2 linked regions of the Microlunatus soli genome follow. Each later gene encodes a partner of the first gene's protein in a complex. Links are inferred from orthologs where the notes say so. Each region holds a gene or a part of one and is shown in the gene's direction. Other genes may lie near its edges. The genes, in order: uvrB and BLU38_RS31810.

Region 1 (14,797 bases):
CGGCACCGGGAGGCCCTCTTCGGAGGTTTCGTCGACAGCGGGAACGCAGCCGGCTGGGTCGCGTTGATCTTCCTGGAAGGCTTCGTCAAGCCGCTGCTGATGGGCACCGCGGCGGGCATCGCCGCGGCGGAGTTCTCCGGACTGGGCAAGGGATACGACGGCTTCACGCCGCGCTACTTCCGTGGCCTCGCCGAGGCGATCCTGGCCAACATCGCCTATCAGGTCGGCGCCTACCTGCTGTCCTACCTGCCGGCCACCCAGGGACTGATGCTGACGCTGCTGTGGGGCCTGATCATCCTCGGGGTCCTCATCCTGCGGGTCCGCAACGTCCTGCACCTGGGGCTGATGGAAGCCGCCCTGGAACGGGTAGCACGCAATGACGAGAGTGTCGGCGACGACGGCGAGCTGATGTTCTGCGCCAGCTGTGAGATGCCGCTGGTGCCGGGGGCGTCGTTCTGCAACGCCTGCGGAACGGCCGTCCGGATCGGGAACCGGCAGCAGTCGCGGTCCGATCTGCCGGACCGGATCGCCCTGGCCACCGGTTCGACCGGACGCGGCGCGGCGCCGGCAGGGTCGGAGCCAGCAGCCACTCGGACGGGATCGGCGACGATGAGCCCGGCGCAGCCCAACGGATCTGCCCCCGGTTCTGCACCATCAGCGGGCCCGACCCAGACGAGTCCCGCCCAGGCCACAAGTCCCTCTCGGACGGCCGATCCTGATCGGTCGGTCGAGCCCGATCGGCCGGCGCGGCACGCGTCGGCGGGCGCCGACGATCCGCAGCAGTCCGATGTCCATCCGTCATCGCAGGTCACCCCGCCGCGGGTGAACCGCAATGATTCCGGCGACCAGAACCGGGGGCAGGCATGAGTAACCCGTGGGCGAATCCGCAGCAGCCCGGTGACGGACAGCGAGGTCAGCAGGGCCAGTTCGGCCAGCAAGGACCGCAAGGTCCGGGTCAGCAAGGTCAGCAGGGACAGTACGGTCAGCCGGGCCAGCCGCAGGGCGGTTACGGTCAGCCGGGCCAGCCCGGACCGTACGGTCACCCGGGCCAGCAGCAACAACCCGGCCAGCAGCAACAACCCGGCTATGGTCAGCCCGGCCAGCAGCAGGGCTACGGCCAACCGGGCCAACAGGCCTACGGGCAACAGCAGCCGTACGGGCAGCAGGGCTACGGGCAGCAGGGCTACGGCCAGCAGCCCTACGGGCAGCAGGGATATGGGCAGCAGGGCTACGGTCAACAGCCACCGGGCGGCGGCGGACCGGGCGGTTCGGGCGGCGGCCCACGCAAGCGGAGCACCGGACTGATCCTGGCGATCGTCGGCGGCCTGGTGGTGTTGGTGGTGATCATCGCGCTGATCATCAGCGCGGTGACCGGCAACAGGAGCGCGGGTTCGACGATCGAACCGGGGTCGGGAGTGCCGACCGCCCAGGGACCGCCGGAGCAGGACCCGTCCAGCCAGCCGTCCGAGCAGCCGAGCAGTCCGCCGTCGGAGAAGCCGTCGGACGAGCCGACCGATTCGGGTGGATCCGAAGGTGGTGGCACGTCGCTCCCGATCGGTGGTGGCTGCGAGGTCACCCCGCCGAGCGGGTGGAAGGTTCAGACCAAGAAGTCGTCGCTGGTCTCGATGACCAACAGTGAACTCGTGGCAAAGGCGAGTGCGCAGTGCGTCGACGTCGGTGGCAGCGCCGATCCGGAGCAGGTCCTGGACACCTGGCTGGACCAGCTCGGCGAGGAGGAAAGCGGCGTCAAAAAGGGGTCCGCGTCGTCGATCGACACCGGCACCAGCAAGCTGAAGGCCGCATCGCAGAGCATGCAGTACGTGGATTCCAGCAGCCAGGGGACCACGACGGTCGCCGTTACCTCGGTGGTCGCGGTCCGGGAGGACGGACTGGCCTCGGTGGTGACCACCTGGTACACGTCCCAGACCGACACCGACGCACTGAACACCGACTTCCAGGAGATGGTGACCTCGGTCTGGAAGACCATGCTCTGAGCCGTCGACCGAAGGGCTGTCAGAGGTCGGGCATACAGTCTGTCTCATGCGTCCGATCGAAGAACTGCAGCGCACCGTCCACCCGCTGCAGGTGCAGAGCGAGTTCGCGCCCTCCGGCGACCAGCCGGCGGCGATCGACGACCTGGAGCGCCGGATCAACGGCGGCGAGCAGGACATCGTTCTGCTCGGCGCCACCGGCACCGGGAAGACCGCGACCGTCGCCTGGCTGGCCGAGCGGCTGCAGCGGCCGATGCTGGTGATGCAGCCCAACAAGACACTGGCCGCCCAGTTCGCCAACGAGCTGCGCCAGTTCTTCCCGAAGAATGCGGTGGAGTATTTCGTCTCCTACTACGACTACTACCAACCCGAGGCCTACATCCCGCAGACCGACACCTACATCGAGAAGGACTCCTCGCTGAATGAGGAGGTCGAGCGGCTCCGGCACTCGGCGACCAACTCGCTGCTGACCCGGCGGGACACCGTCGTGGTTGCGACCGTGTCGGCGATCTACGGTCTGGGCAGCGCCGCAGAGTATTTGCGGCTGGCGGTGATGCTCAAGGTCGGGCAGGTGATCGACCGCGACGACCTGCTGCGTCAACTGGTCAACATCCAGTACGCGCGCAACGACCTGTCCGGCGCGCGGGGCACGTTCCGGGTCCGTGGCGACACTCTCGAGGTGTTCCCGAAGTATGAGGAGATGGCGGTCCGGATCGAGTTCTTCGGCGACGAGATCGAGCGGCTGATGGTGATGCATCCGCTGACCGGGGAGATCATCTCCGAGGACGACGAGGCGATCCTGATGCCGGCCAGCCACTACTCGGCCGGCGCGGACACGATGGCCCGGGCGATCGACGGGATCGAGGCCGAGCTGGAGCATCGGCTCGGTGAGCTGGAGAGCCAGAACAAGCTGCTGGAGGCCCAGCGGCTGCGGATGCGTACCACGTACGACATCGAGATGATGCGCCAGATCGGCACCTGTGCGGGGATCGAGAACTATTCGATGCACATGGACGGCCGGTCACCGGGCGAGCCGCCGAACACGTTGCTGGACTACTTCCCCGAGGACTTCGTGCTGGTCATTGACGAATCGCACGTCACCGTGCCGCAGATCGGTGGCATGTTCGAGGGCGACGCCTCCCGTAAGCGAACGCTGGTCGATCACGGCTTCCGGCTGCCGTCGGCGGTGGACAACCGGCCGCTGCGGTTCGAGGAGTTCGTGGAGCGGATCGGCCAGACCGTCTATCTGTCGGCGACCCCGGGGGACTACGAGCTGGCCCGCACCGACGGCGTCGTCGAGCAGATCATCCGGCCGACCGGTCTGGTCGACCCGGAGGTCATCATCAAGCCGACCCAGGGGCAGATCGACGACCTGATCGGCGAGATCCGGACCCGCGCCGACAGGAACGAACGGGTGCTGGTCACCACGTTGACCAAGAAGATGTCGGAGGACCTGACCGACTATCTGCTGGAGAACGGGATCCGCACCCGTTACCTGCACTCCGAGGTCGACACCCTGCGCCGGATCGAGCTGCTCCGCCAGCTGCGGATGGGGGAGTACGACGTGCTGGTCGGGATCAACCTGCTGCGCGAGGGACTCGACCTGCCCGAGGTGTCGCTGGTCGCCATCCTGGACGCCGACAAGGAAGGCTTCCTGCGCAGCGACAAGAGCCTGATCCAGACCATCGGCCGGGCCGCTCGTAACGTGTCCGGTCAGGTCCACATGTATGCCGACAAGATCACCCCGTCGATGGCCGCGGCGATCGACGAGACCAACCGGCGCCGGGACAAGCAGTTGGCCTACAACAAGGAGCACGGGATCGACCCGACTCCGCTGCGGAAGAAGATCGCCGACATCACCGACATGCTGGCCCGCGAGGACGCCGACACCGACGACATGCTGGCCGGGACCTCGATGGGTAAGCGGGCCGGCAAGGACCGCAAGTCGCCGACCCCCAACCTCGGTGCCGATGCCGTCGAGCAGGCCCGCAAGACCGCCGGGATGCCGGCCGGCGATCTGGCCCAGCTGGTCCAGGAGCTCACCGAACAGATGCACACCGCAGCCGCGGATCTGCAGTTCGAGGTGGCCGCCCGATTGCGGGACGAGATGTCGGAGCTGAAGCGGGAGCTGCGGCAGATGGTGGAGGCCAATCGCTGAGCCCGGATGGGCGAATCGGAATCGGTTCCGAACCGAAACGCGAGTCTCGCCACAGCGCCGGGTCAGGATTTCCCCGGGGCGTACCCGGAGTGGGACACTGGACGACGGAGGGGAGTATTCCTTCGCGACGGCATCGTCATCACGGACAGGCCGTCGACCAGTTCTGGTCGGCGGACACAGCACCCGGTGCCGGCGGTCGGTCTGCTGCGATGCTGCAGCAGCTCGGCGGAAGAGACCTCTGAGGTAAGCGCATGTTCGCACTCAGAGCTCTCGAAAGGTCTAACGGGTGGACGTACATCTCTATGCCTGGATCATCACCGTCGGTGTGATGGTCCTCATCCTCGGCTTCGACGTCTTCGTGATCGGTCGCCGGCCGCACGAGCCGTCCATGAAGGAAGCCGGCCTGTTCATCGGCGTCTTCGTCGCGTTGGCGATCTTGTTCGGGCTCGGTGTCTGGTTGGTCTCCGGTGGCCAGTACGCCGGGGAGTTCTTCGCCGGGTGGCTCACCGAGTACAGCTTGTCGGTGGACAACCTGTTCATCTTCGTGATCATCATGACCAAACTGAAGGTGCCCCGGCAGTATCAGCAGTACGCATTGCTGGTCGGCATCCTGCTCGCGCTGCTGTTCCGCGGTGTCTTCATCGCCCTCGGGGCCGGGCTGATCAGTCTGTTCAGCTGGGTCTTCTTCATCTTCGGCGCCTTCCTGATCTACACCGCGATCCGGCTGTACCTGGACTATCGCAAGGGTGAGGACGAGGAGGACGCTCCGGACAACCCGCTGATGCGGTTGGTCAAGCGTCGGATGCCTTCCACCGAAGAGTTCCACGGCACCAAGCTGACGATCCGCGAGGGTGGCAGGCGACTGATCACCCCGATGCTGTTCGTGATCATCGCGCTGGGCAGCACCGACCTGCTGTTCGCCCTGGACTCGATCCCGGCGATCTACGGCCTGACCCAGGAGCCGTACCTGGTCTTCACCGCCAACGTGTTCGCGCTGATGGGGCTGCGGCAGCTGTACTTCCTGATCGGCGGACTGCTCAAGCGGTTGGTCTACCTGTCGGTCGGACTCTCGATCATCCTCGCCTTCATCGGCGTGAAGTTGGTCTTCCACGCGATGCACGAGTACCACCTGGACGAGAAGCTGCACATCCCGTTCTCCCTCGACATCCCGATCTGGTTGTCGCTCACGGTGATCATCGTGACGCTCGCCGTCACCACCGTGGCAAGCCTGATCAAGTCCAAGCGGGACGCCGACTCCACGGCCGCCCAGCCGAGCAACTGACGACCTCCGGGTCCTGAGCTCGTCGAAGGACCGCAACTCGCTGCTCGGCTCGCCGGCGGAGTGGGACGCGGCCCTTCGACAGACTCAGGGACCTCGGCACGCCAGGCTCAGAGGCTCGAATCAGCAGGTCCAGGGCCTCGACTCAGCAGGCACCGGCGGTTCGACCCGACCCGTGACGATGCGGGAGACGGAACCGATCAGAGATATTCCTTGACAAGAATATTCTTCATAGGGAATGATTCTGGTCATGGAGCAGAACTCAGCGCTGGCGGCGCTGGCCGACCCGGCCCGCTGGCGGATCGTGACTGCGCTCGCGGACCGTCCGCAGTCGGTGGGCGTGATCGCCGACGAGGTCGGCTTACGTCAACCGCAGGCGACCAAGCATCTGCAGACCCTCGAGCGCGCCGGCCTGGTGGTCTCGCAGCGGTCCGGCCAGCGCAAGATCTTCGCGCTGGAGGCCGGACCGTTGCGTGATCTGGCCGTGCGACTCGGTCGGCTCGCCGACGGTGCCGACCGACAGAGCACGGTCCGCGCCGACTTCGACAACTACGGTGCGTCGCTGGCCGAGGAGTTGGCGTCCGCGACGGCCCACCGCTGGGCGGACGGCCGCAGCTTCAGCTTCCGGCGTCGGCTGGCGGCGCCGCGCGAGACGGTGTGGGCGGCGGTCACCGAGGCCGATCGGATGGCCCGGTGGTGGGTGCCGGACCACCTGCGGGTCGCGCGCTTGATCTTCGAGGCGGTCCCGGGCGGACGCGTGATCCAGGAGTACGCCGACGCTGCCGATCGGACCGGCGTCGACGGACTGGTCGGCCGCGCCGAGGGCGTGGTCCGGTCCGTCGTCGACGGTGAACGGATCGGCTTCCGGCTGTCGCCGCTGCTGCCGACCGGAGCGGTCGCGTTCACCGCGGACTACACCGTCACCCTGGCCGACCATCGCGACGCTCCGGGCGGAGCGTCGGCGGGAGATCCGTCCCGACCTGAACCCGTCACGACCGAGTTGGACGTCCGCTTCCGGATCGACGACAGCGTCGTCGAATCCGCCGATTTCATCGCCGGCATCGAGCTCGGCTGGAACCAGTCGCTCGACCGTCTCGCAGCACTGATCAACGCCGAGCAGAAATGATCCGGTCGCCGTGTCGTGATCGGCCTCGGTCCGTCCATCCTGATCCGTCGCGGCCGCGTACCACCGACCGATCGAACCACTCAACACATTCCTCAAGTTCCCGCAGAAGGAGTAACTCCCATGTCCACCAACACCACTCGTCGCGTCGTCACCAACATCAGCCTCACCCTGGACGGCCGGTACGCCGGCCCGGGTGGAGCGACGGACATGGCCTGGCTGATGCCGTACGCGATCAGCGACGTCGCCCGTGATCATCTGACCGAGCTGTGGAAGCCGGCCAGCACCGCGCTGCTCGGCCGGGTCAACGCCGAAGGCTTTCTCGGCTTCTGGCCGACCGTTGCCGACGATCCGAATGCCGATGAACGCGACCGCGGCTACGCCCGCTGGCTGGTCGACGCGGACAAGGTGGTGCTCTCCCACACCCTCACCGAGGCGCCGTGGCAGCGGACCAGGATCCTGGATCGGCCGGCGCCGGAGGTCGTGGACGAGCTGCAGGCCGAGGACGGCGGCGACATCGTCGTCTTCGCCAGCGCCAGCGTGATCAAGGCCCTGCTGGCCGCCGACCGGGTGGACCGGCTGGCGTTCATGATCTTCCCCGAGACCGTCGGTGGCGGAGCCCGGCTGTTCGAGGACGGGCTGCCGGCGGGAAAGTGGGCGCTGGTGAGCAATGCGGCCGGCGAGGACGGCACCATCAGCCTGGTCTACGACCGGATCCGCTGACCGGTCCGGACACGCCGCCGGGGCGCAGCGCACCGCGAACTCGGCCCCGACGTTCCCACGACCCAAGGACGATGTGGTAACACGTGGGGCGATCCGTCCGGACTGCCGGGGGCGGACGAGGGCGATATGGCAACACGTGTGGCGGTCCGTCCGCGGTCGGCGAACCCGGCGGGCAGGTCGTCCGGGGGTATCGGCCGTGGATGTTGCCGACCGTCTCGATCGGGCGAACCGGATTGGCCGCCGACAATCCGGGGTGCGATGATCATCCGGAGATGACGAACCTGGGTGATGAGGCGGCCGAGCACGATCTCGGCAGCGGCCTACGGGCCTACGGCCGGCTGTTGCGCTACCGGCCGGCAGCCAGTCCCTTCCTGACCGCGGTGGTGGCCCGGCTGGCGATCGCGATGGCGCCGCTCGGACTGCTGGTGCTGGTCGAGTCCGAACGGAACGCGTACGGCATCGCCGGGGTCGTGACCGGCGCCTTCGCGATCGGTTGTGCGATCGGCACCCCGTTCTGGGGACGGATGATGGACCGGGCCGGTCAGGTCCGGATCCTACTGCCGACCGCATTGTCCTCGGCGGCGCTGCTGGCCGGCGACGCGCTGGCGACCGTAGCCGGCGCGCCGCTGGCGGTGTTGATCATGATGGCCGGCCTGGCCGGGGTCGCGTTCCCGCCGATCAGCCCGGCGATCCGTACGGCCTGGCGGGTGGTCTTCCCCAACCCGGCCTCGCGGCGGGTCGCCTTCGCTCTGGACGCGACCGCTGTCGAGTTGCTCTTCGTGCTCGGCCCTCTGCTGTTGTCGGCCCTGCTGGCCCTGTCCTCGCCGGTGGTGCCGGTGCTGGTTGCGGCCGGTTGCATGGCGGCCGGAGGGGTTGGCTACTGCCGAACGGCGGCCGCTCGCCGTTCCCGACCGGCCCGAAACCAGCCTCAGACCCAGTCTTCGGACACCGGTATCCCCGTCCGGCATCATCGCTCCGCGATCACCGTTCCCGGCGTCGCCGCGGTGCTCGGCGTGATGCTGGCGATGAGCATCGGCTTCGGCCAATTGGACACCTCGCTGGCCGGGACCGCCGGCGAACTGCTCGGCGGCACCGACCGGGTCGGCATCCTGTTCACCGCGATCGCCGGCGGCAGCACCGTCGGCGGGCTGATTTTCGGAGCTCGCAACTGGCGGCTGCCGGAGCGGCAGGCCGTGATGATCACCACCGGCACGTTCTCGGTGCTGCTGGTCGGCATCGCGTTGATGGTCGGCAGCGGCAAGCCGCCGTTGTGGCTGCTGTTGCCCCTGCTCTTCGGCACCGGTCTGACGATCGCGCCGACCTTGATCATGCAGCAGGGCCTGCTGGATCAATTGACTCCGTCCAATCGTCTGAACGAGGCGCAGTCGATGCTGTCCTCGGTGACCCAGGTCGGCGCCGCGGTCGGCACCGCGCTGGCCGGTGTCCTGATCGACAGCAGGGGACTGGGTTGGTCGTTCAGCGGTGCCGCGATCGCGGTCGGCGCCAGCTGCCTGGTGGCGATCGGCTGTCAACGCAGCTGGGCCCGGCTGACAGCCGCCGGCACCGTACCGGCTCGGGTCTGACGACGCCGAGCAGGCTGCACCCACACCCGACCGGCAGACCCCGTCGACAGCGCCGCACGGTGCGTTCATCGCGGGCGTGGAGACGTTTCCATGGAGTGCTGGTTCGTGCTAGCTTCCTCAGCGACAGAGTTGTCGTACGGTCTGGCGTCCCCCGCTCGGACCGAAGGAGGCATGACATGGTCAGCCGTCGGAGATTTCTTGCAACCAATGCCACCGTCCTCGCCGGGATCGCCCTGACTGCCGGGAGCGGCAGCATGATCGCCAGCACCGGGACCGCCGCTGCATCGCCATCGGGTGTGCAGTGGCAGCCAGGCAGGTTGTTGCCCCGCTTCGCCGTTCCGGGCCGGCTGCAGGCGGGCTCGATCGCCGAGTTGCCCGGTGAAGATCAACTTCTGCTGACCACCCTGCAGGGGATCGTCAACAGGACTCGGCCGGAGCTCTACTTCAACTACGACAAGGGTGACGACACCGCCGACCTGACCTGGCTGCAGGACTTCGCCGGCAGCCGCTGGCACGACGATCCGCGGACCTTGATCGACAAGTACGCCGCCCGGGTCGCCGGGGCGATCCTCTACGACCCCGACGTGCCCGACACCATCAACGTCGCGACCACTCTGGCCGGCCTCCGCAACGCTGTGGTCGCCACCGCGGAGCAGGCCGAGACCTACGGGCTGAAGATCGTGGAGGACCTGCGCGGTCGGTTCACCGGTCAGGACAAGGTCGCGATCTACCGCTGGCAGCTGGACAATCTGTGGCCGCACTGCGAGCAGCGGCTGCTGACCGGGCTGCCGCCGACCCGGACCGTCGCCGTTGACGGCGTCACCTGGCGTGAGGTCGCTCGGGAGACCGAGCAGATCCGGGACTCCTCCAACCGGACCACGCTGACCCTCGACGTCAGTGCCGAGCTCGGAGGCGAGGCGGTCTACGTCCGATTCGCCGACGCCTTCGGCAACGACGGGTGGGGTGCCTCGGTGGCCTCGGTCAAGGCCACCGCCGACGGCACGGTGATCGCCGACTTCCTGCCCGACACGACCGAAGAGGAGGAGTTCCTCTTTGCCAGCACGTCGTCGATCGGTGGCGAGCAGAACCGGTTCGCCGACGGCGGCAACTACTGGATCTACCGTTTCCAGCCGCCGGCCGGGACCACCGAGCTGACCGTGACCGTCGACATCTGGAACCAGTACCTGATCACCGCGACCGATACCGCTCCGACCCGGGTCGAGCCGTTCCCGTACTTCCGTGACTACGTGGTGGCGACCAAGGCGATGTTGGTCTGGCTGGATCCCAACGGTGCGCCCGGGGAACTGCTCGCCGAGATCTTCGGCAGCACAGCCAGCACCACGCCGTACCTGGGTTGGTTCTCCAACGACGTGGCCGGCGAGTGGGGTGGAGTCGATCTTGCCGCGACCAAGCGGGTCGAGGTGTTCGCTGCCGACTTCTACGCCAACGGCACCGTGCACGGCGGAGTGCCGGCGAAGATCTCGTCCAAGATCAACACGCCGGCGCCGAGCAAGCCGGCGAACAAGATCTATCTGACGCTGACCTTCGGCGAGGGCGACAACATCCAGTACTGCCAGCGGCATCTGCGGGAGCTGTGGGACAACCCGGACCGCGGCAAGGTGCCGACCAACTGGACGATCAGCCCGGTGCTGGCCGACGCCGGCCCGGCGATCTACCGCTACTTCCAGCAGACCGCGACCGACAACGACCTGTTGATCTGCGGCCCGTCCGGTGCCGGCTACACCTACCCGGTCTCCTGGCCGGACAGCAAGAGCCTGACCGAGTACGCCGACGTGACCGATCGCTATCTGCGCGAAACCGGGCTCGACCTGGTGTACGCCTACAGCAACGGTGACGGTTCGATCCCGTTCACCGACGAGGTGCTGGACATCTACCGCACCCACACCGGTCTGCGGGGGATCATCCAGTCGTCGGGCCGTGGCGGCGTGGTGACCGGCGGCGAGCTGCCGGTGATCAGGAACTTCAGCCCGGCCGGCGACGCAGCCGAGTTCAAGGCCGGGATGGACGAGTACGCCGCCGGCTGGGACGGTTCGGCCCCGTTCTTCATCGCCGGCGGCGTCAACGCCTGGAACTGGACCCCGACCGATGTCGCCGAACTCGGTGCACTGCTGGCCGACGACGACCGCTACCAGGTGGTGCTCGGCGACGTCTTCTTCGATCTATTGCGGCAGACCGACGACCCGAAGCCCGCTCCGGCAGCTGCGGCAACCACCCGCCGCGCGAGCTCGTCCAGCACCGGCGTCGCCGTCCCGCCACACCGCTGATCACCCCCACACGCCGCACCGTTTCGGTACATCCGCACCCTGCACACCCGGTGCGGAGCTACCGAAACGGTGCGGCGGGGTGGAACGGGGGAGCAGCGGTCCCGCCCTAGGCGTTGATGAAGGCCAGGACGGCGAGGACGCGACGGTGGCCGCTGTCGGTGGCCGGCAGGTCGAGTTTTCGGAAGATGTTGCCGGTGTGTTTGGTGACGGCGCGTTCGGTGATCACCAGCTGGCGGGCGATCGCGGGATTGTCCAGCCCCTGCGCCATCAGTTCCAGGACCTCCCGTTCCCGCGGTGTCAGTCCGTCCAGCGGGCTGCTCCGCCGGCCCATCAGCTGGGAGACCACCTCGGGGTCCAGTGCGGTGCCGCCGGTTGCGACCCGTTCCAAGGCATCGAGGAATTCCTCGACCCGGCCGATCCGGTCCTTCAACAGATAGCCGGTGCCTTCTGCGCCGGCGGCCAGCAGCTCGCGGGCGAACGCCTGCTCGACGTATTGGCTGAGCACCAGGATCGGCAGACCGGGCAGCTGTTCGCGGACCTCGATCGCCGCGCGCAGGCCTTCGTCGGAGAAGGACGGCGGCATCCGAACATCCAGGACGGCGATGTCGGGCCGCTGTTCGATCAAGGTCGGCACGATCTCGGGACCACTGGCGGCGTAGCCGACCACCTGGTGGCCGGCGCTCTGCACCAACATCACGATCCCCTCGCGGAGCAGCGCGTTGTCCTCGGCGATCACGATTCGCACGGCAACCTCACCTCGATCGTCGTTCCACGGCCTGCCGGGCTGTCCAGGGCGAAGCGTCCGTCCAGGGCTGCGACCCGACGACGGATCCCGATCAGCCCGGTGCCGCGCGTCTCGTCGGCGCCACCACGGCCATCATCGCCGACCGTGATCAGCAGCAGGCCGTCGGCCTCGGCGATGATCACCGTCGCGGATCGGGCCGCGCCGTGCTTGGTGGTGTTGGTCAGCGCCTCGGCGACGACGAAGTAGGCCGCCGCTTCGACCGGTGCGGGCAATCGCGGCAGGTCGTCGGCGATCCGTACCTCGACCGGGAAGTCCCGGCCGACCGCCAGCGCGCGGATGGCGCCGGCCAGTCCGCGGTCGGTGAGGATCGGCGGATAGATCCCGCGGATGATGCCGCGCAGTTCGCCGAGTACTTCCTCGATGCCGGTCCGCGCATCGGTGATCAACGGACCGGCGGCAGCCGGGTCGCTGTGGAGCGCGCGATCCGCCAGTCCCAACCGGACCGAGATGTTGACCAACTGCGCCTGTACGCCGTCGTGCAGATCGCGTTCGATCCGCCGCAGCTCGGCGCCGTGCGATTCCAGGGCCGCCGTCCGCGTCTCGGTGACCCGCTGCAGCTCGCCGGTGAGCGCCGCTTGCGAGGTCGGCCGCAGCAACGAACGGCCGATGCCGATCCACCAGCGCGTCACCGGTGGCACCACGAACAGCACCAGTGCGGCATAGCAGATCGCTTGCAGGAATGGCAGCGTGAGCGCCTGCGGCCAATTCCGGATCAAGATCAACATCGCGGTGAACGTGCCGGGCGGATACGCCTGCCAGATGATCGGCAGCACCAGGCTGACCAGGACCGCCGGCCAGAGCGCGACCGCGAGGACCGTGGTGATCGTCCAACCGAGACCGTGTGTCAGCAGCCAGATCAGGTCGCGCCAGGTCGCCGGGTCGGAGAACACCGTCCGGACGGCTGCAGCGTGGCTCCGGGATGTCGATGGTGGGGGGATCGGTCGATACGGCCGGAGCACCGGCCGGCCCGACGTCGAGAGCCGGCTCCGTTCCCGGTCCGCCAATGCTCGCACCGGTCGCATCGCATCGGGAACGAACGGCAGCAACACCAGCAGCAGCGGCAGCAGGGCGAGCGCGAAGAGCGCCGGCAGCGCGGTGGCCAGGCCGGCCAGCAGGCTGCCGGTCGCCGCGGCTGCACGGGTGATCCAGGACTTCATGATGGGTCCATCCTGCCCGGTGCCCGGCACACCGACGAGGGGGCCGGCTGCCCTGTCGATGGTGGACCGTGCGACACCATCGGATGGTGTTCGGCCCGACTGTGCCGACCAAGATCACTTCGTAGCGTCGTCTCCATGACAACACAGCTGCCGGATCGAATTCCGGACCTGACCACCGAGTCCGCACCCGTGCCGAGGGCGGGCGACCTCCGCGCCCTGATCAGCCGTCGGCCGGTGATCAGCTTCTTCGTGCTGGCCTTCGGGCTCAGCTGGCTGGCCTGGATCCCGTACGTCCTGTCCCGCAGTGGACTGGGCATCTGGGACTTCGACTTCCCGACCGTGCTCGGGACAACGCAACTGCTCGGCATGCTGCCCGGCGCCTACCTCGGCCCGATCGTCTCGGCGTTCCTGGTCACCGCCATCAGCTCCGGCCGTGCGGGACTGGCGGAATGGCTCGGCCGGTTCCGTCGCTGGCGGGTCGATTGGCGCGCCTATCTGGCGGTGATCGCCGGCGTCCCGCTGTCCTTGACGGTGATCGGGTTGTTGCTGTCCGGCGGTCGTGATGTCCAGTTGCCCGCCGTGTCGGTGCTGCTGGTCTACCTGCCGATGCTCGCACTGCAGATGGTCACCACCGGGCTCGCCGAGGAGCCGGGTTGGCGGGACTTCGCACTGCCGAAGCTGCAGCCTCGCTTCGGGTCGCTCGGCGGCAGCCTGATCCTCGGGCCGCTGTGGGGTTGCTGGCATCTGCCGTTGTTCCTCACCAGCTGGGGGAACTGGCCGAATGTGCGGATCGTCGACGTGATCGAGTTCGTCGGCACCGCGATGGCGATCTGCATCGTGATGACCTGGGTCTTCAACCGCACCAACCAGAGCCTGCCGCTGCAGATGATCTTGCACAGCTCGATCAACACCTATGCGTCGGTGGTCTGGTCCGGCGTCTTCCCGACCATGGATCACGCGGCGATCACCCACGGTATCGGCATCACGGCCGGTATCGCGGCACTGATCCTGGTGGTCGTCACCCGCGGTCGGCTCGGCTGGAGCGGTCCCGCCTTCGGCTAGTGTCCTGCACCCGAAATGCGGTGCGTAAGTCGGTCGTCTGGAGTAGTGAGCTGCAAGGCGGCGGAGGTGCGCTTACCGGGTGGATGTCAGCCGACGCCAACGCAGCAGATTGCTGCTCCAGGCGCTCGAATTGTGTAGCGGATTTCGGGTGCAGGACACGAGGAGTCGCGGCGTCCGGCCGTAACGGGCTGAGAGGCCGAGGGAATAGTCGATCGCGTCGATCGTGTTGGACCTGGCATGGCAACGATCGGAATCATCGGTTCAGGAAACATCGGCAGCGTGGTGGCTCGGGCGGCGATCGGCATCGGCGACGATGTCGTGATCGCCAACTCGCGGGGGCCGGAGAGTCTGCGGGACCTGGTCTCCGAGCTCGGGCCGCGAGCGACGGCGGGAACCGTCGCCGAGGCCGCTGCGGCAGCTGATCTGGTGTTGGTCGCGATCCCGCTGAAGGCGATCGGCGCGCTCGATCCAGCCGACTTCGACGGCAAGATCGTGATCGACGCCGACAACTACTATCCGCAGCGGGACGGCAGGATCGCCGAGCTGGACGACGAATCGACGACCACCAGCGAGTTGTTGCAGCGTCAGTTGCCCGGAGCGCGGGTGGTCAAGGCGTTCAATCACATCCGGG
Region 2 (15,220 bases), 3.4 Mb from region 1 along the record:
GTTCCGCCGCAGGGCCCGCGGACCGTGGTGATCGTCGACGATCACGCGATGTTCCGCAGCGGTGTCCGGGCCGAGATCGGCACCCGGTGCCGGGTGCTGGGGGAGGCCGAGGACGTCGACACCGCGGTCCGGGTGATCTCCGAGACCAAGCCGGAGGTGGTGTTGCTGGACGTTCATCTGCCGGGCGGCGGCGGCACCGAGGTGTTGCGCCGGGTGCATGAGCAGGACCCGGATCAGAAGTTCCTCGCGCTGTCGGTGTCCGACGCCGCCGAGGACGTGATCGGGGTGATCCGCGGCGGTGCCCGCGGTTATGTCACCAAGTCGATCAGCGGTTCGGAACTGATCGACGCCATTCGGCGGGTCGCCGAAGGTGACGCCGTCTTTTCGCCGCGGTTGGCCGGCTTCGTCCTCGATGCATTTTCCGGCGCGATCGACATCGCCAGCGTCGACGAGGACCTGGACCGGCTGTCGCCCAGAGAGCGGGAGGTGATGCGCCTGATTGCGCGTGGGTACGCCTACAAGGAAGTCGCCAAGGAACTGTTCATCTCGATCAAAACCGTCGAGACCCACGTGAGCAGCGTCTTACGTAAGTTGCAGCTTTCGAATCGGCATCAATTGACCCGTTGGGCCACCGATCGGCGATTGGTCTGACCTGACGGCGATTACAGTTCAATTGTGGGAACCACAGCTGACAAGGGGCGTCTGTCCCGCAAGCGTTCGGCAGTTCTGCAAGAGTTCGGCAGTTCCGTAAGAGTGAGGAAGTTTCGCAAGTAGGTTCAACCGCGACGGCTATTCCGCCGCCGCGTGTCGTCCGTACGAAAGGAACGAGGCATGGGCGCGATTATCGGCACCATCATCTTCGGGGCGGTCATCGGAGTGCTGGCACGAATCGTCTTACCCGGAAAGCAGGCGTACGGCTGGATCGTGACAGTCGTTCTCGGCATCGGCGGCGCACTGATCGGCTATTGGCTCTCCAGCGTGCTCGGCGTCCGGGATACTCCCGGTATCGACTGGATTCGTTGGATCATCAGCGTTGCGGCGGCAGCCGTTCTGAGTTTCGCATTCACCGCGATCACCAAGCGCGGCAAGGCGACGGATCGCGCCTGACCGACCCACCAACCTGCTGTCGACGGCCGCATCGGATGACTCCGATGCGGCCGTCGCTACGATGAGCGCCATGGAGGTCGCCCAACACATCGTCCTGCTGCTCCATCTGATCGGATTCGCTTCCCTGTTCGGCGGCTTCCTGGTGCAGATGAAGCAGGTCGAGCCGGAGGTCAATGCGGCAATGCTGCACGGCTCGTACACGATGCTGGTGACGGGCGTCGCACTGGTGGTGTTCGCCGAGGTCGGACCGGACCCGGTCAACCACGTCAAGATCGGCATCAAACTGGTGCTGGCGTTGATCATCACGGTGCTGGTGGTGCTGAACCGGCGATTCACCACGATTCCGCGGGGGTTGTGGGGGCTTCTGGGGCTGCTGACCGTCACCAACGCCGCACTCGCGGTGCTCTGGCAGTAACCTACTTCCCTGATGAGACTTTCAGCGCGCGTGGACTACGCCCTCCGGGCCGCCGCCGAGCTGGCAGCGGCCGGTGGTCCCCGGACGTTGGACCAGCTCGCCGCCGCCCAGGAGATCCCGGCCAAGTATCTGGAGAGCATCCTCGGCGAGATGCGTCGCGGGGGGATCCTGCGCAGCCAGCGTGGACCGGATGGAGGCTACCGACTCAGCCGACCGGCCGAGGAGATCAGCATCGCCGACATCATCCGGGTGCTCGACGGCGAACTGGCCAACGTCCGCGGCAGCCGGCCGGAGCATCTGGAGTACACCGGTGCGGCAGTTCCGCTGCAGCAGGTCTGGATCGCCCTGCGCGCCAGCGAACGCTCGATCCTGGAGCAGGTCACGCTGGCCAATATCGCCGCCGGCAGCATGCCGACCGCGGTCGCCCGGCTGATCGAGTCGCCCGCCGCCTGGTCCTGAGTGCCCGGATCGGAAGGCCCGATCTGATGGCCCGATCTGAGTAACCCGACCGGGGCGCCCTGAACCTGACTGTCCGCGGCTGAGCGGGCTACGACACGGCGCCCTTCTCACGATGTGACCACACCGGTCCGGTCTCCGCTATAGTCTCCCGTAAATCCTACGGAGTCGGTAGGAATACCTCGTACGGCAGGAATACTTCCCAAGCGGAACATCCGCTGCCGTACGGGCCGCACCGGACAGACACGAAACACAGAAGGATCGGGGCCAGCTCATGCGCAAACTCATCGTCGTCGCGATTGTCGGGTTGCTCGCACAGCTCGTCGACGGCGCGCTCGGGATGGGGTACGGCGTCACGTCCAGCACGCTGCTGGTCGCGATCGCCTCACTCACCCCCGCAGCGGCGTCGGCATCGGTGCACCTGTCGGAGATGGGCACCAACATCGCCTCGGGGATCTCGCACTGGAGGCTGAAGAACGTCGACTGGCGGGTGGTCGCCAGGATCGCGATCCCAGGTGCGATCGGCTCGTTCCTCGGCGCCACGGTGCTGTCCAAGCTGTCCACCGAGGCCGCCGAGCCGGTGATGTGCGGCATCCTGCTGGCGCTCGGCATCTACATCTTCATCCGATTCCTGATCGGCATCAAGCCGCGGCTGAAGGGCAATCCCGGCCTGAAGCTGTTGGCGCCGCTCGGTCTGTTCGCCGGATTCGTCGACGCCACTGGTGGCGGTGGCTGGGGTCCGGTCGCCACCCCGACGCTGCTGACCGACGGGCGGATGGCGCCGCGCAAGGTGATCGGCTCGATCGACACCGCCGAGTTCGTGGTGAGTGCGGCGGCCAGCCTCGGCTTCATCCTGGCGCTGGGCTCCCAGGGCATCCACTGGGGTCTGGCCGTGGCGCTGTTGATCGGCGGCGTGATCGCGGCACCGATCGCGGCCTACCTGGTCCGGATCGCACCGGCCCACCTGCTCGGCATCGCGGTCGCCGGCATCATCCTGCTGACCAATTCCCGGACCCTGCTGAAGGCCGTCGACGTCCCGGCCGGCCCGCGCTGGGCGGTCTACATCGCGCTGTTCCTGATCACCCTGGCCGGCCTGGCCTTCGTGATCATCCGCCGCCGCCGCGAAGGTGCAACCGAGGCCGCCACCGAGCAAGAGTCCGTCTCCGCCTGAGCCGAACCTCGATAGATCAAGGTTGCGCACGTTTCCCGCGCCGAAATAGGTGCATAACCTCGTCGGATCCTGGGCGCGCGGGGTCCCAGGTGGCGTCCCCTGCTGCAGACGCGACCGGCCACCCGTACGCGACCGACTCGGGCGTCCAAGGGGGTCGTCCCCCTTGCTACAACAAGGTGCGGAACGGGGTCAGCACGCTCTCGGAGAATTTCACCATCGCCGGCCGGCTGTGCCACTCGTCGAGGGTCAGCTCGCGACTGTTCGAGCTGTCCATCGCGAAGATCTCCTCCAGCTGGGCGGCAACCGGTGCGGAGAACACCTCGATGTTGATCTCGTAGTTGCCCTGCAGGGACAGCCGATCGATGTTGGCGGTGCCGATCGTCGACCATTGACCGTCGATGCAGGCGGTCTTGGCGTGCACCATGGCGCCCTGGTAGAGGAAGAGCCGTACGCCGCCGCGCAGCAGTTGACTGTAGAAGCCGCGGGACAACCAGTCGGCGACGATGTGGTTGGACTCGGCGGGGACGATGATCCGGACGTCGACACCGCGTTCGGCGGCCTGCAGCAGGGCGCGCACCATGTCGTCGTCGGGGATCAGATAGGCGTGGGTCAGGTAGATGTGATGGCTGGCCCGATCGATCGCTTCCAGATACATGCCGCGGATCGGGAAGACGAGGTTCTTCGGCACGTTGCGGTAGAGCCGGATGTTCGGCTGCCAGACCAGGCCGCCGGTGTCGGGCAGCTGCGGCAGCCGACGCCGGGGGAACAGGTTCCAGTAGTCGATGAACGCGTTCTGCATGTCCCAGACGATGTCGCCGGTCAGTCGGGCGTGCGTGTCGCGCCAGTTGGTCGCGTAGGTGCTGCCGATGTTGTAGCCGCCGACGAAGGCGACGTCGTCGTCGACCACCAGCAGCTTGCGATGGTCCCGGCCGGCCTGCCGGGCGACGCTCAGGCCCATGCTGAACAGCCGATGCGGTTTGATCTTGAGATTGGGATGCTTGGGGAAGTGGAAGAAGGTCCGGGGCACCACCAGGTTGGCGAATTCGTCGTAGACGATGTAGACCCGGACGCCGCGTTCGGCGGCATCCAGCAGGGCCTGTTTGAACTCCAGCCCGACCGGGTCGGCCTTCCAGATGAAGGTCTCGAAGAAGATCTGCCGGGTGGCTTGCCGGATCGCGCCGAGCATGTCGGCGAACAGGTCCTCGCCGTAGGTGTAGACGGTGACCTCGGAGCCGCCGGCGGTCACCGAACGTGGTGGCACGCGGGGGAAGACCGCCGGTCGCCGAACCTTCTTGCGCCGATAGTCGACGACGGCCAGCGCCGCGAGAGTGACGCCCTGGACCGCGGCCACCGCGAGGACCGTCCGTCGGACGATCTTTCGCACCGGTACCCTCCGCAGCCACATGCTGCTCAGCCTAGTGGCGTTGCTCAACTTCGAGCCGCTGCGGGTGAACGCGGAACGTCGCTGCGGCGCGGCCCCGGGGCGGCCACCCGTACCCGGGGAGGGTCGGCGCTCACCAGTAGGCTTGTCAGGTCATGACGAGCACAGATCCTTCCGAGACATCGGCCGCCCCCGACGCCTCGGACCAGGTGGACGGGGCCGGCGCGCTGTTCCCCGATCCTCCGGCCGCGAAGCGGTCGCCAGGAGGGAAGCGGAAGAAGGGCCGCAAGAAGGATCTGCTGGCCGGGCTCAATCCTCAGCAGCGACAGGCGGTCACCCACGAGGGTGGCCCGGTGCTGGTGGTGGCTGGCGCCGGATCGGGTAAGACCCGGGTGCTGACCCGGCGGATCGCCTACCTGGTCAGCGAACGCAACGTGCACCCCGGCTCGATCCTGGCGATCACCTTCACCAACAAGGCTGCCGCCGAGATGCGCGACCGGGTCACCGAGCTGGTCGGCAACCGGGCGAAGCTGATGTGGGTCTCCACCTTCCACTCCGCGTGTGTCAGGATCCTGCGCGCCGAGGTCGGCCGGTTCGGTCTGTCCCGCACCTTTTCGATCTACGACGACACCGACGCCAAGCGGTTGATGACCCTGGTCTGTCGGGATCTTTCCCTTGACCAGAAGCGATTCCCGCCGCGGGCGGTGCTCAACTGGGTGTCCAACTGCAAGAACGAACTGGTCGACACCGAGTCGGCCGGATCGAAGGTGAGCACCGAGATCGAGCAGGGTTATCTCGAGGCCTACAAGGAATATCAGTCCCGGCTGACCGCGGCCAACGCGTTGGACTTCGACGATCTGATCATGACCTCGGTGCACCTGATGCAGGCCTTCCCCGAGGTCCGCGAACAGTATCGCCGTCGCTTCCGGCATGTCCTGGTCGACGAGTACCAGGACACCAACATCGCCCAGTACGCGTTGATCCAGCAGCTTTGCGGCGAGGTCGACGACGGCCCCGCGGCGGTCGAGGACGGGCCCCAGGCGTCGCCGTCGGAGCTGATGGTGGTGGGTGACTCCGACCAGTCGATCTATGCCTTCCGGGGTGCAACGATCCGCAACATCCTGGACTTCGAAACCGACTTCCCGGGCGCGGAAACGATCTTGTTGGAGCAGAACTACCGCTCCACCCAGAACATCCTCGATGCCGCCAACGCGGTGATCACCAACAACGAGGGGCGCAAGGACAAGCGGCTCTGGTCCGATGCCGGCACCGGGGAACAATTGGTCGGCTACGTCGCTGACTCCGAACACGACGAGGCCCAGTTCGTCGCCGGCGAGATCGATGCGCTGGTCGACGCCGGGTCGGTCAAGTACGGCGATGTCGCGGTGTTCTATCGGACCAACGCCCAGTCCCGAGCCTTCGAAGAGGTGTTCATCCGGGTCGGGCTGCCGTACAAGGTGGTCGGCGGCGTCCGGTTCTACGAACGCCGCGAGATCCGGGACGCCATCGGCTACCTCCGTGCGATCGCCAACCGCACTGACGACGTGTCGCTGCGGCGGATCCTGAATGTGCCCAAGCGGGGGATCGGTGACCGTGCTGAGGCGGCGGTCGAGGCCTACGCCGCCGAGCATCGGATCAGCTTCGCCGACGCGTTGCGCAAGGCCGACGAGATCGAGGGTCTGGCCACCCGGTCGGCCAAGCAGATCGCCGGCTTCACTGCGTTCATGGACAAGTGCGAGGGACTGGTCGCCGACGGTGCACCGGCCGACGAGGTGCTGACCACCGTGCTGCAGGACTCGGGCTATCTGACCGAGTTGCACGAGTCCAGTGATCCGCAGGACGAGACCCGCCTGGAGAACCTGGTCGAGCTGGTCGCGGTCGCCCGCGAGTTCGTCGCCGCCGGCGGCGCCACCACGATCGGCAGCGACGGCTCCGGCGGTGGGCTGTCCTCGCTCAGTACCGAGCCGATCCTGACCGCCGACCCGCAACCGGTGACAGAGCCCGAGCAGGACGGGGCAGATGCATCGAAGAAGAGCGCCGGGTCCGGGAAGAAGAGCGCAGGATCCCGGAAGAAGGGCGCTGAGCTTGTCGAAGGGTCGCGAGTCGATCCGGCACCTCCCGACAGCCTCTTCGCCGAAGGCTTGTTCGAGTTGGATGAGGTCGTCTCTGCTGATCCAGAAGGCAGTGCTGATCCAGAAGGCAGTGCCGATCGAGAAGGCAGTGCCGATCGAGAAGGCAATGCTGATCAACGGGTCAGCGATGATCAACTGCCCAGTCCTTCGACAAGCTCAGGGCCCATGGCTGCTGAGGACTCGGGTGCCCTGGCGGCAACGAGTTCCGGATCGGCGACGACCACCGTGACCTACACCATTCCGGACCAGATCGAGATCGGCCCGGACGCCGACGAACTGGTCGGCGCCGAGTTCGAGCTGGGTGCGGGCGCACCGGAGCCGGACGTGACCCTGGGTGCGTTCCTGGAGCGGGTGGCGCTGGTCGCCGATGCCGACCAGATCCCCGACGGTCCGGCGGAGGAGAGTTCCGGGATGGTCACCATGATGACCCTGCACACCGCCAAGGGTCTGGAGTTCGACACCGTCTTCCTCGGCGGACTGGAGGACGGCATCTTTCCGCACCAGCGGGCGCTGGGGGAGCGTAAGGAGCTGGAGGAGGAACGTCGGCTGGCCTACGTCGGTCTGACCCGGGCCCGCAAGCGGCTCTATCTGAGCCGGGCGATCGTCCGTTCGGCCTGGGGAGCACCGCAGCACAATCCACCCAGCCGGTTCCTCGCCGAGATCCCGGTCGACCTCATCGACTGGCGCCGCACCGAAGGTGCGATGACCAGTTGGCGGTCGACCTCGGCGACCTATGACCGGTCCGAGCGAGAGCGCAAGAAGGAGGAGGCGACCGCTCGCTGGCGCAACACCGTCGGCTTCGGCAGCAGCCTGCCCCAGCGCAAGGAGGTGCCGACGCTGAAGGCGGGTGACCGGGTACTGCACTCGGTGTTCGGGATGGGCAGTGTGGTGGCGGTCTCCGGCGACGGCGACGCCGCCAAGGCCGACGTCGACTTCGGATCGGCGGGCACCAAGCGGCTGTCGCTGCGGCACGCGCCGATCGAAAAGCTCTGAGCCGACGGCCGGCAGAACGAATTCAGCCGCACCGAACGGATTCGATGCGGCTGAACCGAGGTCACGCGTACGGGACCGGCGAGGTCAAGAGACCTTCACGCCGTGCGGGCTGAAGTAGTTCGAGATCGGGTCCTTGGCGCTGTACACGTCGCCCGGGGTGATGCCCTTGGGGTAGAACTCGACGTGGGTGTGCGGACCGAAGGCGCGGCCGGTCATCCCGACGTGTCCGATCACCTGGCCGGCCGAGACATGCTGGCCGTTGCTGACCGAAACCGAGGACATGTGGGCCATCAGCATCTGGTCGCCGTTGGCGAACTTGACCACTACGTAGTTGCCGGCCCAACCACTCGCCGAGCCCATGCCGGCGTTGGTGATGGTGCCGTCGCCCGGTGCGTGGATCGGGGTCCCGATCGGCGCGGAGAAGTCGACGCCGGTGTGGTAGCGCGACCAGGATCCGTACTGGCCGAAGGTCGCGGCGATGCTGTACGCGCCCTTGGCGACCGGTGTGGTGGCGCTGCCGCTGCTGGAGGTGCTTGCTGCGCTGGTGTCGCTGTCGTCACTGGCCGCGGAGTCGGTCGAGGACGAGGTATCGGTCGATGCGCTGCCTGTCGAGTCATCGGTGCTGGCGGCGCCGCCGGTGGTGCCGGTCGCGGCACCCTGGCCACCGGATTGGGACTGAGCGGCTCGGGCAGCGGCGGCGGCCTTCTCGGCCTCCTCCATCTTGCGGTCGCGCTCTTCCTTGCTCAGCTTGCCGGACAGTTCCTGGGCTTTCAGGGCGTCGGCCTGCAGCTCCTTGGCGCGCTCCTGGGCGGCCTTGGTCGCCGCGTCGTCGCCGGCGCTGGTGTCGGTGACCTTGGCGTTCTTCTGGGCGTCGCGGCGGGCCGTCATGTCGACCGTGCCGTCCATCGGCTCGCCGGTGCCGTGATGCACCTGCTGTTCCTCCGAGCCGAGATCCTGGCGCTGGGTGGAGCGGCTGGTGGTGTCGCTGTCCCGGGACCCGATCGCGTTGCCCGCGATCGCCTTGCTGGCCACCGATACGCCCGGCGCAGAACCGCCCGACTCATTGGCGGATCCGGTGACGGCAACCGCGCCGGCGCCGGCCAGCCCCAGCCCGGCGATCGCCATGGCGGCGATCCCGTGCCGGAGCCAGCCACGCTTGTCCTTGCTGACCTCGCGGGCAGCACGGCGGGCACGCTTGGACTGGGTGGTCCCGAAGGCCTTGGCGCTGGTCTTCACGCTTTTCAGCGGACCGAAGCGCTGAGGCAGTTGCGATGGCACGCGGGACGTTCTCCTTGCTCGACGACAGATCCCAATCGCACCTCGACGAGGTGCCCAGGCCGACCTTGTCGCCGACCATCGACTGGATGCCGGACACTCTCGATCGACCCCCGAGTGGTCGGCACTTCACGACCATAACGGATGAATAACGGCAGAACAAACCTCGGGTCGCCATCTGTGGACGATCCGGCGGCTTGCCGGCATCTCCTTGCGCACTCGTCAGCGCAGCCTGCGCCGACCTTGAGGGAATAGCCCCGATTCTAGGTCGTTTCGCGACCCTGCGGAGTGAATCGGCCGGGAGTAATGTCGCGGCATGGATACTGCGTCGAGCGCCGGTCGGCAGTTGCGGATCGTGGTCGCCAAGCCAGGTCTGGACGGCCATGACCGGGGCGCCAAGGTGATTGCCCGGGCGCTCCGCGACGCCGGCATGGAAGTCATCTACACCGGCCTGCATCAGACTCCGGAACAGATCGTCAGTACGGCCGTCGCCGAGGACGCCGACGGGATCGGCTTGTCGGTGCTGTCCGGGGCACACATGACGTTGTTCGCCCGGGTCGCCGAACTGCTGGCCGAGAACGACGCCGCCGACATCGTGGTGTTCGGTGGCGGCATCATCCCCGAGGAGGACCGGGCGGCGCTGGCCGAGCTCGGCATCACCGGCATCTTCACCCCTGGCGCATCGATGGCCGAGGTGGTCGACTGGGTCCGGGCCAACATCACCCCGTCCGCCGTCGTGTGACGCCCCACCCCCTCCCGTCCCGCGCACCTTTGCCGTACCCGCGCGGGCTCGAACCTGCGCGGAGACACAAAAGGCGCGCGGGAACGCGGGTGGGCGGTCGGGGTCGGCCGCGCGGCGTGCCGGTCAGCCGTTAGGCTCGGCCTCGTCTGCTACCGCGGACGAGTCACGACGGAAGTGAAAGGTAGGGCGCGGTGGATCTGTACGAGTACCAAGCGCGGGACCTGTTCGAGGCACACGGAGTACCGGTTCTGCGGGGGATCACCGCGACCACGCCGGACGAGGCGAAGTCCGCCGCTGCCGAGCTGGCCACCCCGGTGGTCGTGGTCAAGGCCCAGGTGAAGACCGGCGGCCGCGGCAAGGCCGGTGGCGTCAAGATCGCCAAGAGTCCGGACGAGGCGGCGGCCAAGGCCGAGGAGATCCTCGGCCTCGACATCAAGGGCCACGTCGTCAAGACCCTGATGATCGCCGAGGGCGCCGACATCGCCGAGGAGTACTACTTCTCGGTGCTGCTGGACCGGGCCAACCGCCGCTACCTCGCGATGTGCTCCAAAGAGGGCGGCGTGGAGATCGAGCAACTGGCCGTCGAGCGGCCCGAGGCGCTGGCCCGGGTCGAGGTCGACCCGCTGGTCGGCATCGACGAGGCCAAGGCGAAGGAGATCGTCGATCAGGCCGGCTTCGACGCCGAGACCGGCGCCAAGATCGCCCCGGTGTTGATCAAGCTCTACGGGGTCTACACCGCCGAGGACGCGACCCTGGTCGAGGTCAACCCGCTGGTGAAGACCGGCGCCGGCGACATCATCGCGTTGGACGGCAAGGTCACCATCGACGAGAACGCCGACTTCCGGCATCCCGATCATGCTGCGCTGGTCGACAATGCCGCCACCGATCCGCTCGAGGTCAAGGCCAAGGAGAAGGGCCTCAACTACGTCAAGCTGGACGGCGAGGTCGGCATCATCGGCAACGGCGCCGGCCTGGTGATGAGCACGCTGGACGTGGTCGCCTACGCCGGCGAACAGCACGGGGTGAAGCCGGCCAACTTCCTCGACATCGGCGGCGGCGCGAACGCCCAGGTGATGGCCGACGGTCTGGACGTGATCCTGGGTGACGAGCAGGTCCGTACGGTGTTCGTCAACGTTTTCGGCGGCATCACCGCCTGCGACGAGGTCGCCAACGGCATCAAGGGCGCGCTGGAGATCCTCGGCGACAACGCCACCAAGCCGCTGGTGGTCCGGCTCGACGGCAACAACGTCGACAAGGGCCGCGCGATCCTGAACGAACTGAACCACCCGCTGGTCACCCAGGTCGACACGATGGACGGAGCCGCGGCCGAGGCCGCCGAGCTCGCGGCCGCCAAGTGACGCGCTGACAGCAGAGAAAGAGGAAACACACAACATGTCGATCTTTTTGAACGCTGACAGCAAGATCATCGTCCAGGGCATGACCGGGGGGATGGGCTCCAAGCACACCAAGCTGATGCTCCAGGCCGGCTCGAACATCGTCGGCGGCGTGAACGCCCGCAAGGCGGGCACCACCGTCGACTTCGACGGCAAGGAGCTCCCGGTCTTCGGCACGGTCGCCGAGGCGATGAAGGAGACCGGCGCCGACGTGTCGGTCGCGTTCGTCCCGCCGGCCTTCTCCAAGGACGCCGCGATCGAGGCCATCGACGCCGAGATCGGACTGCTGGTGATCATCACCGAGGGCATCCCGGTGAAGGACTCCGCCGAGCTCTACAACTACTCGATCGGCAAGAAGACCCGGATCATCGGTCCGAACTGCCCGGGCATCATCACCCCGGAGGAGTCACTGGCCGGGATCACCCCGCACACCATCGCCGGCAAGGGGCCGATCGGTCTGGTGAGCAAGTCCGGCACGCTGACCTACCAGATGATGTACGAGCTGCGTGATCTCGGCTTCACCACCGCCATCGGGATCGGCGGCGACCCGGTGATCGGTACCACCCACATCGACGCCCTCGAGGCGTTCGAGGCCGATCCGGACACCAAGGCGATCGTGATGATCGGCGAGATCGGCGGCGACGCCGAGGAGCGGGCCGCCGACTACATCAAGGCCAACGTCACCAAGCCGGTCGTCGGCTACGTCGCCGGCTTCACCGCACCGGAGGGCAAGACGATGGGTCACGCCGGCGCGATCGTGTCCGGTTCCTCCGGCACCGCCGAGGCCAAGAAGGCTGCGCTCGAGGCCGCCGGAGTCAAGGTCGGCAAGACGCCGAGCGAGACCGCGGACCTGATGCGCAAGATCATCAACGGCTGATCGCGGACCACCGACCGATCAGCGCACGATCGACAACGGCCGTGCTGGCGATCCCGGAGATCGTCCGGGCCCGTGCGGTCAGTCAGGGCGCCGAGTCCTGGCTGGCCGGGCTGGACGATCAGGTCCGCCGACTCGCTGCCCGCTGGGGCCTGCAGCTCGGTGACGTCCTGGACGGCGGCACGGCCGCGCTCGTCGTCGAGGTGACGATGGCCGACCGGACGCCGGCGGCGTTGAAGATCTCGGTTCCCGACCTCGGCTTCGATGATCAACTTCGGTTGCTGGAGTCGGCCGACGGCCGGGGCTACGTCCGGGTCCTGCGCTCCGATCCCGGCCACGGTGCCGCGCTGTTGGAACGACTCGGCCAACCGCTCGCCCCACTGATCGAGGACTCGGCGAACGGTCCCTCTCCCGAAGTGCAGCTCTGCGTCCTCGGCCGGCTGCTGCCGGTGGCCTGGGAGTTGCCCCGGACGCCGTACCAGGATCAGGACTGGAACAAGGCCGAGCAACTGGCGCGCATGATCGGCGAACTCTGGCCGAAGTTGGGCCGACCCTGCTCCGCGGCCGTCATCGACCGGGCGTTGGACTACGCGGCCAAGCGAGCTGCGGTGCCGCGGGACCGCTGGGTGGTCGTCCACGGTGACCCGCATCCGGGCAATGTGCTGCGGGTGCTGGCCGAGCGGCCCGGCGCCGTCGGCGGCTACGTCTTCATCGACCCCGACGGATTCCTCGCCGATCCCGCCTACGACGTCGGCGTCACGCTGCGGGACTGGTCGTCGCAGCTGCTGACCGGCGACCCGATCGCGCTGCAGCAGCACTACTGCCGGCTGGCAGCCAACGGCACCGGCATCGACCGGCAGGCGATCTGGGAGTGGGCCTATCTGGAACGGGTCAGCAGCGGGCTGTTCGTGACCTCGTTCGGCGAACCGGACCGCGGCCGCCGGTTCCTGGACACCGCCGAACTCCTCCTCTGAAACCCCGACCCCGCTGACCCGTCAGTTTCTCCCCGACACTCCGGGCATGTCGGGGAGAAACTGACGGGTCGGCGGAACGGGCGGACCTGCAGCAACGCGTCAGAAATCGCCAAGATCGGCCGTCGTCGGGAATGATGCTCCCCGAATCGCGCGCCTGCGCACCGGTGCGGCGGATACGAGGAGGGGATGAGATGCGGAAGCTGTGGATCGAGTTCAAGGCGTTCGCGCTGGGTGGCAACATGCTCGACCTGGCGCTCGGTTTCATCATGGGTACGGCGTTCGCCGCCGTCGTCCAGAGCCTGGCCAAGAATCTGCTGATGCAGTTGGTGGCCGCGATCTTCGGCAAGCCGGACTTCAGCCGCTTCTCGCTGACCTTGAACGGCGCCGAGATCCGCTACGGCGCCTTCCTCACCGATTTCCTGAACTTCCTGATGATGGCTGCCGTGCTGTTCGTCATGGTCAAGCTGATGAAGAAGATCGGGCTGGGCAACTTCCGGGCGCAGGGTCAGATGGAATGCCCGTTCTGCAAGGAGTTCGTGTCCTCCGACGCGCTGATCTGTAAGTGGTGCACGGCCGAACTCGAGCCGGCGATGGTCGATCAGGAGGAGGAACGCCGGCGGCACTCGTTCCGTCGCGCCGCCCCCGAACAGGTCTGACGCCCGCTCAGCAGGTCAGCGGATCTGGGTGGCTCGCTCGGCGGCGCGGGAGGTCAGCATCGTCCACTGATCCTTGGTCATGTCCCAGTCGCCGTCGCGGTACAGGAAGGTGTAGACCAGTTTGTTGCCGGCCGAGACGATGCCGACCCGGTAGCGGGAGGTCTCGCTGTCGCTGACCTTCTGATTGACCAGAGCGGCCGAGCCGCTGATCTCGGCGCCTGAGGCGCCGGTGCCCGACACGGTGGACAGATCGCTGACCGTTGCCGCCGGCAGCCGGTCCTCACACGACTTGAGGTTGTCGACGACGTTCTTGACCGCCTCGGAGGCGGCCTTCTTGGACCGCATCGTCAGGGTGATCTCGTCGACGCCGAACTTCTTCGGCATCCCCTTCGGCTTGTCGGTCAGCACGTAGCTGCGGGCCGCCCGGTTGTCGGCCTGCAACAGGTTGAAGTCGATATTTTCACAGCCGGAGGTGGTCACATTCTCCGGGGACCCGGGCTCCAGTCCGCCCCAGGTGCCCTTGCCGTTGGTCGGCGTCGGGATGTCGCCGGTCGCCAGGAAGCCGGGCTGATCGCCACCGATCGGCGGCGGGCCGTCGCTGATCTTGACCCCGCTGGCACACAGCCCGACCGCGATCGTGCACTGCAGGTCGGTGACGCTGGCCATCGCCTTCGCGGTCTTGTCCAGATCCGGGGTCTTCTTGGTGGCGGCCACGTCGACGACGTTGACCATCCGGCCGGTGCGGTTCAGGGTCACGGCCCGGTGGCTGTCCTTGATCAGGTTCTCCAACTCGATCCCGGTCGCCTGATCGCCGAGTCCGGTGATCACCCGGGCACCGGAGATGTAGCTGCCCTTCAGTTGGCATTCGCCGAGTGCCTTGGCCAGCAGGGCGTAGCCCTCGGTCGCCTGTTCGGGAGTCTTGTAGGCCTGTGCCAGATGCAGCGTCGTCGAGCCGCCCTCGCCTGCCGACAGCGTACGGATCAGCGATTCGGCCGGCTTCGGTGCGTCCTTGGAGACCGCGCCGAGGCAGGCCGGCACCGGGACATTCTGCTCACCGGGGGTCTGGTCGTTGCGGACCGACCAGTTCTGCCCGTCGATGGTCTTGGCCTCGGCTGCGGTCAGCATCGTCTGCGGTCCGATCATGGTGGCCGGCGCCGCCGCCGATGCGGACGGGTCACCACCCGCGGCGGGCGCCGTACGCTGCGGGCCGAAGGCCAGGAAACCGACCACCAGACCGACCACCAACAGCAGCGCGATGCCGCCTCCGATCAGTCCGGCGCGGCGGCCGGACGAGGACGGCTGCAGATCGGCGACGTTGGGTCGATGTCCGAAGTCGGGCCGATCGGACTTCTCCGGCGTGCCTGCCGGATCGGTCGAGTCCCGCAGCCGACGCAGTTCCTCCAGACGTTCGGTCCGGCGGGCCTTGGCGACGGTCTGCGCGGTGCTGAGTCGGGTCCGCCGGACCGAACCGGTCGTCGAACCGCCGTCCTTGCCGCCGGGGCGGTTTGGGCGGTTGTCCTTCCGCTGCTTGCGGGCCATGCTCGACGAACTCCCTGTGGTGCTGACCGGATCCTGACGCTGGCCGTACCGACGCGGGACGCGGCGAGGCCGTTTGAACTGTACCTGCTAGGGCGTGTCTGACCCGAATGC

What was found.
Region 2: the proteins of uvrB (region 1) and BLU38_RS31810 are in contact, whole or in part, in a crystal structure (PDB 7EGT), measured with the Thermus thermophilus proteins. The link is inferred for Microlunatus soli from one-to-one orthologs. Residues at the interface, in WP_096411307.1 of Thermus thermophilus: Glu23, Leu25, Arg26, Asp27, Gly28, Glu29, Arg30, Phe31, Arg55, Glu326, Asp327, Phe328, Glu379, Ser382, Gln383, His398, Gly400, Arg401; in WP_096412145.1 of Thermus thermophilus: His654, Arg656, Phe657, Gln666, Asp668, Glu669, Lys680, Arg681, Leu682, Ser683, Lys685, Tyr686, Ala687.

Annotation. Positions count from the first base shown.
Region 1 is NZ_LT629772.1:855,448-870,244, reverse strand. The notes cover bases 1,678-4,594. They hold uvrB (excinuclease ABC subunit UvrB), read left to right. Parts: upstream 1,678-2,040; coding sequence 2,041-4,149; downstream 4,150-4,594. Other genes in these bases: BLU38_RS04060 (TerC family protein), read left to right, coding at 4,436-4,594; BLU38_RS31320 (hypothetical protein), read left to right, coding at 1,678-1,994. In the rest of the region: BLU38_RS04075 (PrsW family intramembrane metalloprotease), read left to right, coding at 1-867; more of BLU38_RS31320, read left to right, coding at 864-1,677; more of BLU38_RS04060, read left to right, coding at 4,595-5,431; BLU38_RS04055 (metalloregulator ArsR/SmtB family transcription factor), read left to right, coding at 5,679-6,554; BLU38_RS04050 (dihydrofolate reductase family protein), read left to right, coding at 6,675-7,274; BLU38_RS04045 (MFS transporter), read left to right, coding at 7,547-8,857; BLU38_RS04040 (GxGYxYP domain-containing protein), read left to right, coding at 9,034-11,142; BLU38_RS04035 (response regulator transcription factor), read right to left, coding at 11,249-11,887; BLU38_RS04030 (sensor histidine kinase), read right to left, coding at 11,875-13,104; BLU38_RS04025 (CPBP family intramembrane glutamic endopeptidase), read left to right, coding at 13,240-14,166; BLU38_RS04020 (NADPH-dependent F420 reductase), read left to right, coding at 14,404-14,797. UniProt on the Escherichia coli protein: The UvrABC repair system catalyzes the recognition and processing of DNA lesions. A damage recognition complex composed of 2 UvrA and 2 UvrB subunits scans DNA for abnormalities.
Region 2 is NZ_LT629772.1:4,213,328-4,228,547, forward strand. The notes cover bases 4,516-7,855. They hold BLU38_RS31810 (UvrD-helicase domain-containing protein), read left to right. Parts: upstream 4,516-4,826; coding sequence 4,827-7,655; downstream 7,656-7,855. Other genes in these bases: BLU38_RS19300 (phospholipase D-like domain-containing protein), read right to left, coding at 4,516-4,554; BLU38_RS32085 (M23 family metallopeptidase), read right to left, coding at 7,740-7,855. Also shown: BLU38_RS19275 (response regulator), read left to right, coding at 1-651; BLU38_RS19280 (GlsB/YeaQ/YmgE family stress response membrane protein), read left to right, coding at 832-1,107; BLU38_RS19285 (hypothetical protein), read left to right, coding at 1,178-1,522; BLU38_RS19290 (RrF2 family transcriptional regulator), read left to right, coding at 1,535-1,981; BLU38_RS19295 (sulfite exporter TauE/SafE family protein), read left to right, coding at 2,253-3,149; more of BLU38_RS19300, read right to left, coding at 3,316-4,515; more of BLU38_RS32085, read right to left, coding at 7,856-8,891; BLU38_RS19320 (cobalamin B12-binding domain-containing protein), read left to right, coding at 9,247-9,672; sucC (ADP-forming succinate--CoA ligase subunit beta), read left to right, coding at 9,864-11,030; sucD (succinate--CoA ligase subunit alpha), read left to right, coding at 11,065-11,943; BLU38_RS19335 (aminoglycoside phosphotransferase family protein), read left to right, coding at 11,985-12,914; large conductance mechanosensitive channel protein MscL, read left to right, coding at 13,106-13,570; BLU38_RS19345 (hypothetical protein), read right to left, coding at 13,586-15,109. UniProt on the Escherichia coli protein: A helicase with DNA-dependent ATPase activity. Unwinds DNA duplexes with 3'-5' polarity. Translocates on single-stranded DNA with 3'-5' polarity. Initiates unwinding more efficiently from a nicked substrate than double-stranded DNA.